DNA from 2 places in the Vibrio iocasae genome. Region 2 is predicted to be linked to the other one. Evidence: riboswitches for the same ligand, from Rfam matches in the RefSeq annotation. Region 2 holds a riboswitch; the other holds the start of a gene.
The links. Region 2 has a riboswitch for lysine ahead of SNR28_RS15100 (Na+/H+ antiporter NhaC family protein). Riboswitches for the same ligand answer to the same signal wherever they lie in the genome.
Positions count from the first base shown of each region.

Region 1 (3,425 bases), 1.6 Mb from region 2:
CGAAGAGCTGATCAGAGAAAACTATCAGGGAATGCGTCCGGCTCCAGGCTACGCAGCTTGTCCAGAGCATACAGAGAAGCAGCAAATCTGGGATCTACTGGATGTAGAGAACAAAATTGGTATGCAGTTAACATCTAGCTACGCAATGTGGCCAGGTGCATCCGTTTCTGGCTGGTACTTCTCACACCCTGAGTCTAAGTACTTTGCTGTTGCTCAGATCCAGCAGGACCAGCTAGAAGATTATGCACAACGTAAAGGTTGGAGTGTTGAAGAGGCAGAGAAGTGGCTAGCGCCTAACTTGTAGCGAATTCTTAGCTTGAAAGTGTTTGTAAATAGGTGCGCATATGTAGCACCTATTTTTTTAGATTTCTGCTTAGTGGGTGTGGTGGAGCAAACATACAAGGGCATGGATGCCCTTGTTTTAAGCGTACAGAGATGTCTTGAGCGGTTTGCGTAATCATTCCCACTAAGTGGAAACAGTGCACTAATTAATCTTCGAACAACTCCATATGAAGCATCTGCACTGCTCTTCTCGCTTCTGACTCTTCCAATAGGAAACAAAGGTTATGTGCACTCGCACCATAACAAATCATCTTCAGGTTAAAGTCTTCTAAAGTGCCAAATACCTTCTTAGCGTAACCTCTTGCCAGACTCATGTTATTGCCAATCAGTGCTATTAGAGAAAGGCCCTGATCTACCTCTACGGTACATAATTCCTCAAGCTCTTCCTGAACCTCTTTTGGTAGTTCAGGCGCACCACCCGCGGTATTTGTTTGATCTAAGGTTAATGAAACACTGATTTCTGAAGTAGTGATAAGGTCTACAGAGATCTTATGTGCAGCCAGAATTTGGAATACCTTCGCCAGGAAACCATAGGTCTGGAACATATTAGCGCTGCGAAGCGTAATCATGGTTTGATTACCACGTAATGCGACTGCACGGAACAGAGGTGAACTTTCAGCTTCTTGCCTAACCCATGTGCCACCTTTCTCTGGTTCTTTAGATGAACCTACAAACACTGGGATACCGTGACGAAGCGCTGGAACAAGTGTCGATGGATGAAGGATTTTTGCACCAAAGTTAGCCATCTCTGATGCTTCGCTAAAGCTGATTTCTGGAATTGGAGAGGCTTTTGGAGCAATTCTTGGGTCGGTAGTATAAATACCTGGAACATCTGTCCAGATCTGAAGGCCTGCAGCTTCCACTGCTTCTGCAATGAGAGCGGCACTATAGTCACTGCCTCCACGTCCAAATGTAGTAATTGCCCCTTCAGCATCAGAACCAATAAAGCCCTGAGTAACTACAAATTTTTCCTGACAAAGAGGAGTCAACTTTTCTTTCGCCAGATCGGCGATCGTTTCAAGCTCAGGTTCTGCTTTACCAAACGCACTATTGGTGCGCATGATATCTCGAATATTAAAACGAACCGTTTCTAGCCCTTTCTCGTTCATTATCTGAGTGAGGATATGCGTCGACATTCTTTCGCCATATGCCACGATATGGTCAGTCAGTTTATCACTACTCTGAAAAGATGCCGCTTCTGCTGCTGAAGCTACGCTTTTTAATAGCGAAGAGATAGCTTCTCGTGTTACAGAAGGGTTAGAAAGTTGGTCAATGATCGAGTAATGAATTTGTTCCAGCTGTTCAATGATATCCTGGCGTCGACTTTCATCTTGCACACCATTAGCCAGTTCAACTAATAAGTTAGTTACACCAGAACAGGCACTAATAACGACAAGCTTAGAGTCTGGGTTTGATTCTATAATTTCAGCACAACGGCTCATTGCTTCATAATTCGCAACGCTGGTTCCACCAAATTTAGCAACATTGAATGCGCTCACAGGCATTTCTCCAAAATTTTTTAATACAAATTTGTGCTACTGGACTCAAATGGAAAAGTCCTAAATAGCGGTAACATTTTGAAGAGAGAGTCAGAGAGTAGAGGAAAGGCAAAGAAAAGATGCGTATACCTCAGAAGCTCTTCACCATTGCTGGTGACAGTTAGCAGGATTCAACCTGACTACCCGACAACTATTCGTCCACAATGAATACTCATCTCGGCACTGCTCCCCCTGAGTGATTAGTATTGGAGTTGTGGCTCCACTAAACACCTGCCTGGGCAATGCTCCTCTTCTGCATAAATGCCTTTTCATTGAACGTTTTTAGTGCTCAAAAGTCAATCGCTAAAATGAATATTTAGCTAAATAATATTCACTATATCTGAGCTGAATTGTGGCAGAGGTAGAAATGATCTAATCTAACTAGGTCCTACCGAAATATAATAAACAAGGAATAACAATGACAATTAACAGCTTTAATCCACCACGTAGAACATTGATGGGGCCCGGGCCATCCGATATATCACCACAGGTTTTGCAAGCGCTTAGTCGCCCGACAGTTGGCCACCTTGACCCGCTTTTTATAAAGATGATGGATGAACTTAAGCAACTGTTGAAATATGCGTTCCAGACAGAAAATGAGTTCACCATTGCCGTTTCGGCTCCGGGTAGTGCTGGTATGGAAGCGTGTTTTGTCAACTTAGTAGAACCTGGTGACAAAGTCATTGTTTGCCGAAATGGTGTATTTGGTGAGCGTATGCGAGAAAACGTCGTACGCTGTGGTGGTAAAGTAGTCGTCGTTGATGATGAATGGGGCTCCCCTGTATCCGTTAATAAGGTTAAAGAAGCGCTAGATGCTAACCCTGATACAAAGATAGTTGCTTTTGTACATGCGGAGACCTCTACTGGTGCGCAGAGTGACGCTCAGGCACTAGCAGAATTAGCTCAGGAAAGAGGTGCGTTAACGATTGTTGATACTGTTACATCTCTGGGAGGTGTACCGCTTAAAGTAGATGAGTGGGGGTTGGATGCGGTTTACTCAGGTAGCCAGAAATGCCTGTCTTGTGTACCAGGGTTAGCACCTTTAACATTCTCTCAAAAAGCGGTAGAGAAAATAAAAAGTCGTCAATCACCTGTTCAGAGTTGGTTCTTAGATCAGAGTCTGGTTCTGGGGTACTGGAGTGGGGAAGGCAAGCGTAGCTACCATCATACCGCTCCGGTAAATAGCTTGTATGCTCTGCATGAAGCTTTGCTTATTTTGAAAAATGAAGGGTTAGAAAATGCCTGGGCCCGCCACGCTGCGATGCATGAAAAGTTAAGAGGTGGCCTTGAAAAACTAGGTATGATTTTTGTGGTTGAACAAGAATACCGTTTGCCTCAGCTTAATGCTGTATTTATACCTGAAGGTGTGGATGATGCTTCTGTAAGATCCAGACTGTTGAATGAGTACAACCTTGAGATAGGGGCAGGTTTAGGAGCATTAGCAGGAAAAGCGTGGCGAATTGGCCTGATGGGTTATGCCGCTAAAAACGAAAATGTCACACTTTGCCTGAAAGCTTTAGAAGAAGTACTGACTGAGTAGCTGGA
Region 1 covers NZ_CP145311.1:3,240,254-3,243,678, reverse strand. The annotation lists gene metH (methionine synthase) at 1-304, shown strand, start outside; gene lysC (lysine-sensitive aspartokinase 3) at 489-1,841, opposite strand; lysine riboswitch at 1,968-2,141, opposite strand; gene SNR28_RS24590 (pyridoxal-phosphate-dependent aminotransferase family protein) at 2,299-3,420, shown strand.
Region 1: another riboswitch for lysine. It lies ahead of lysC (lysine-sensitive aspartokinase 3); the one in region 2 lies ahead of SNR28_RS15100 (Na+/H+ antiporter NhaC family protein).

Region 2 (3,425 bases):
ACCACATTTTTTTAGTAGGTTCTGACACTCTTTGCTAAGGCGTCCTTTTTTCTGAATGGCAATTCTTAATCGTTGTGTTGGCATGCTATATCCCTGTAATAAATTCTGTCTGTTTAATAATTTTGTTGTGTTAAATACTAAAAAACCCCCGGAAGTTTTATCTCCCGAGGGTCTAAATCTGATGTTTCTGACTTAACCACCGGGAGATTGTCCCCCGGGTATGCGTACATCTCCCGAAAGACTACTCAGGATGATGGTGATGATGAATGTTCATTACAAAATTACGCATAAGTTTATTAGCTCCGTTTTCTTGCTAACCACACTAACGAAGCTGTTCACATTTTTCAACAGAAAATTTGGTGTTTTTTCATATTAATTTTCAATAAAAAAGGGAGACCGAAGTCTCCCCTACTAATTTGACTAAATATTCAAATTGTTATGCACTCTGTAGCTTTGAAGATTTCGACCTTGAAATCATAGCCAGACCAAAGCAAACAGCCAAAAATGCGATAAACGTTGCTGTAAACGACACGAATACCGAACCAGTCATTCCTAGCAGGACATAACCAATGCACGATATAAATGCGACAGACAATGCATAAGGAAGCTGAGTCGCAACGTGGTCTATATGGTTACAACGAGCACCTGTCGAAGAGAGAATCGTGGTATCAGAGATAGGAGAGCAATGGTCACCAAAAACTGAACCCGCTAAAACCGCACCTAACATTGGTAGCATCATGGCAACATCCGTTGCGCCCGCCATATCCCCTGCGATTGGAAGCATGATTCCGAAAGTACCCCAGGAAGTACCCGTTGCAAACGCCATTAAACCAGATAACAAGAACAGAATAACTGGCAGCCAGTGAATATCTATATTCCCCTGAACAAGGGATGATAAATAAGCGCCCGTCTTCATATCGCCAATTACTGAACCAATAGACCATGCAAATACAAGAATTAAAATAGCGCCAAACATAGATTTAGCACCAATCCATAACGTTTTGGATATATCACTTACTGGAAGCTTTTGCTTAAATACAGTGAACAAAGAAACCATCAAACCAATTAGGCCACCATATACTAAAGAGGTACCTACATCGGTATTTTCAAAAGCACCAAGTACAGAGAATTCTTTTCCGGCTTCTTCTAATGCACTGCCACCAGTTGATAACATAAATACAACAGTTGCAATAATTAGTGCGACAATCGGTAAAATAAGATCCGAAACTTTACCATTCTCGCTTTCTGTAATATTTAAGTCTTCACTTAACTCACTCGGAGATTCTGATTCTTCTTGCTGAGATAATTTAGCGGCCTTTGCTTCGTGCGCTCTCATTGGGCCTATATCTAACTGGAACCATGCGACGGCAAATACCATCAACAGCGCAAATACTGCATAAAAGTTCATTGGAATAAGGCTTAAGTAGGCACCAATAGGTGAATACTCGGTCATTCCGTGCGTTACTAAAATACCACTTATGATGGTCATTATATAAGCACCCCAGCTAGATGCTGGCATCAATACACACATAGGAGCAGCGGTTGAGTCCAGAATATAAGCAAGCTTTGCTCTGGAAACATTATATCGATCGGTTACCGGGCGAGATATCGCACCCACAGCTAAACTGTTGAAATAATCATCAATAAAGATAAATACCCCAAGGAAAGCTGCAAGTAATTTAGAGCCTCGCTTACTCTTAACTCTCTGTTGTGCCCATAACGCAAATGCACGGGTACCACCAGATAGAGTGAGAAGTGCCGTCATCATTCCAAGCAATAAAAGGAATGCGACGATGCTCATGTTCCACGAATTAATCCCACCATCTTCAATAAATACACCTTTGACGATGTTTCCAATATAAGAAGTAGAATTAATTAAAGAAAAGTCTGTTAATAGTAATCCACCAAGAACAATACCCACACCTAGCGATAGTAATACTTGTCTCGTTATTATTGCTAAAGTTAGTGCAATGAGCGGTGGTAAAACAGAAACGGGAGATAATGCAAAATCGACTAAAATCATGATCTTCTTAAACCAATTTGGTTAGAGATCTACTGCAGAAAAGTCGTTATAAACGACTAATGTTGAACAAGCGAAAGGGAAGCGAACACTTCACCCAACCCTACAGTAGCGCTCCATAGTTAACAACATATACTATGGCAGTGATGCACTTATTCAATACATCCCCAGCAAACTGCCTTGATGAGCAAGTCCACTTCGGCAATAACCCCTTTCTCTTCTGTTCATTGGTATCACCCCAACAGAAGTTACTGATAATTATTGCGCCTCTACCTCAGCATCCCCCCTCAAACTGTCTGTTTTTAGTTCAATTAGGAGATAAACTGAATTAGGTATGGGAAATTCTACTGATTCTATTGTTATTTGCAAGATTAAATTCGATCTGGCACGCAATGAAGAACAAGGATTCGCAGGTGTCACTCATTCGAGTGAGTTCTCAAATTCGCGTTATTGATTCGACCTAATTATTCAAATTACACGGTATTCATCGAGTTAAATAAAAAAATATAAATTATTGTTAAGCTAGTTTTTGTAACATAACAACACTTTCGACTATTTTTATTCGAGACTCTATATTATAATTTCTTTGAATAGCACTGAATTTAATTGTTAATATTTTAACGCGCTGTTATTATTGCTGCGTTTAATAAGAACTAGATGGGATAAATCATGTCAGAACTTACCAAAACTCTGCTCAATATTCGTAGCCTTCGCGCATACGCTCGCGAATTAACTTTAGAGCAGTTAGAAGAAGCCTTAGATAAACTAACGACTGTTGTTGACGAGCGTCGCTCAGCAGCAGAAGAAGAAAAAGCAGCTCTTGCTGAACGTGAAGCAAAACTATCTGAATATGCACAGATGATTGCTCAGGACGGAATTGATGTTGAAGATTTAATAGCAGCTCTTTCTGGTGAAACTAAAACTAAAACCCGTAAAAAACGCGAGCCTCGTCCTGCAAAATATAAATATGTAGATGTAACTGGTGAGGAAAAAACTTGGACTGGTCAGGGTCGTACACCTTCTGCTATCCAGAGCCAACTTGACCAGGGTAAATCAATGGATGATTTCCTAATCTAATATATTTAAGCTCTTTATAAAAACTTGAGCCCCATAATGGGGCTCTTTTTTTTATATGTTAACAGTTATTAATATATTTAATGATAAGGTTAAATTATCTTTCCCAGTATGCTTCTTCCAGACTATCTTCTTTTTCTGGTAAGCCTCTGGAAAGTCTAGGAGAATGCTGGACCAGAACTTCGTAACTCGCTCTGTTTGCGTACTTACAAACCTGGGAGAATGAGGAATAAGTTAAGTACGGATATTGGTGTTTACTTGAGTTAGGGACATTCTCTTTATGATATTTATTCGCAGACATGTCGTGCAATAAAGCAGACAGCGCAGCATC
Region 2 covers NZ_CP145311.1:1,169,238-1,172,662, reverse strand. The annotation lists gene hisG (ATP phosphoribosyltransferase) at 1-84, opposite strand, end outside; His leader region at 137-266, opposite strand; gene SNR28_RS15100 (Na+/H+ antiporter NhaC family protein) at 437-2,023, opposite strand; lysine riboswitch at 2,122-2,300, opposite strand; gene SNR28_RS15095 (H-NS family nucleoid-associated regulatory protein) at 2,690-3,097, shown strand; gene SNR28_RS15090 (inosine/guanosine kinase) at 3,192-3,425, opposite strand, start outside.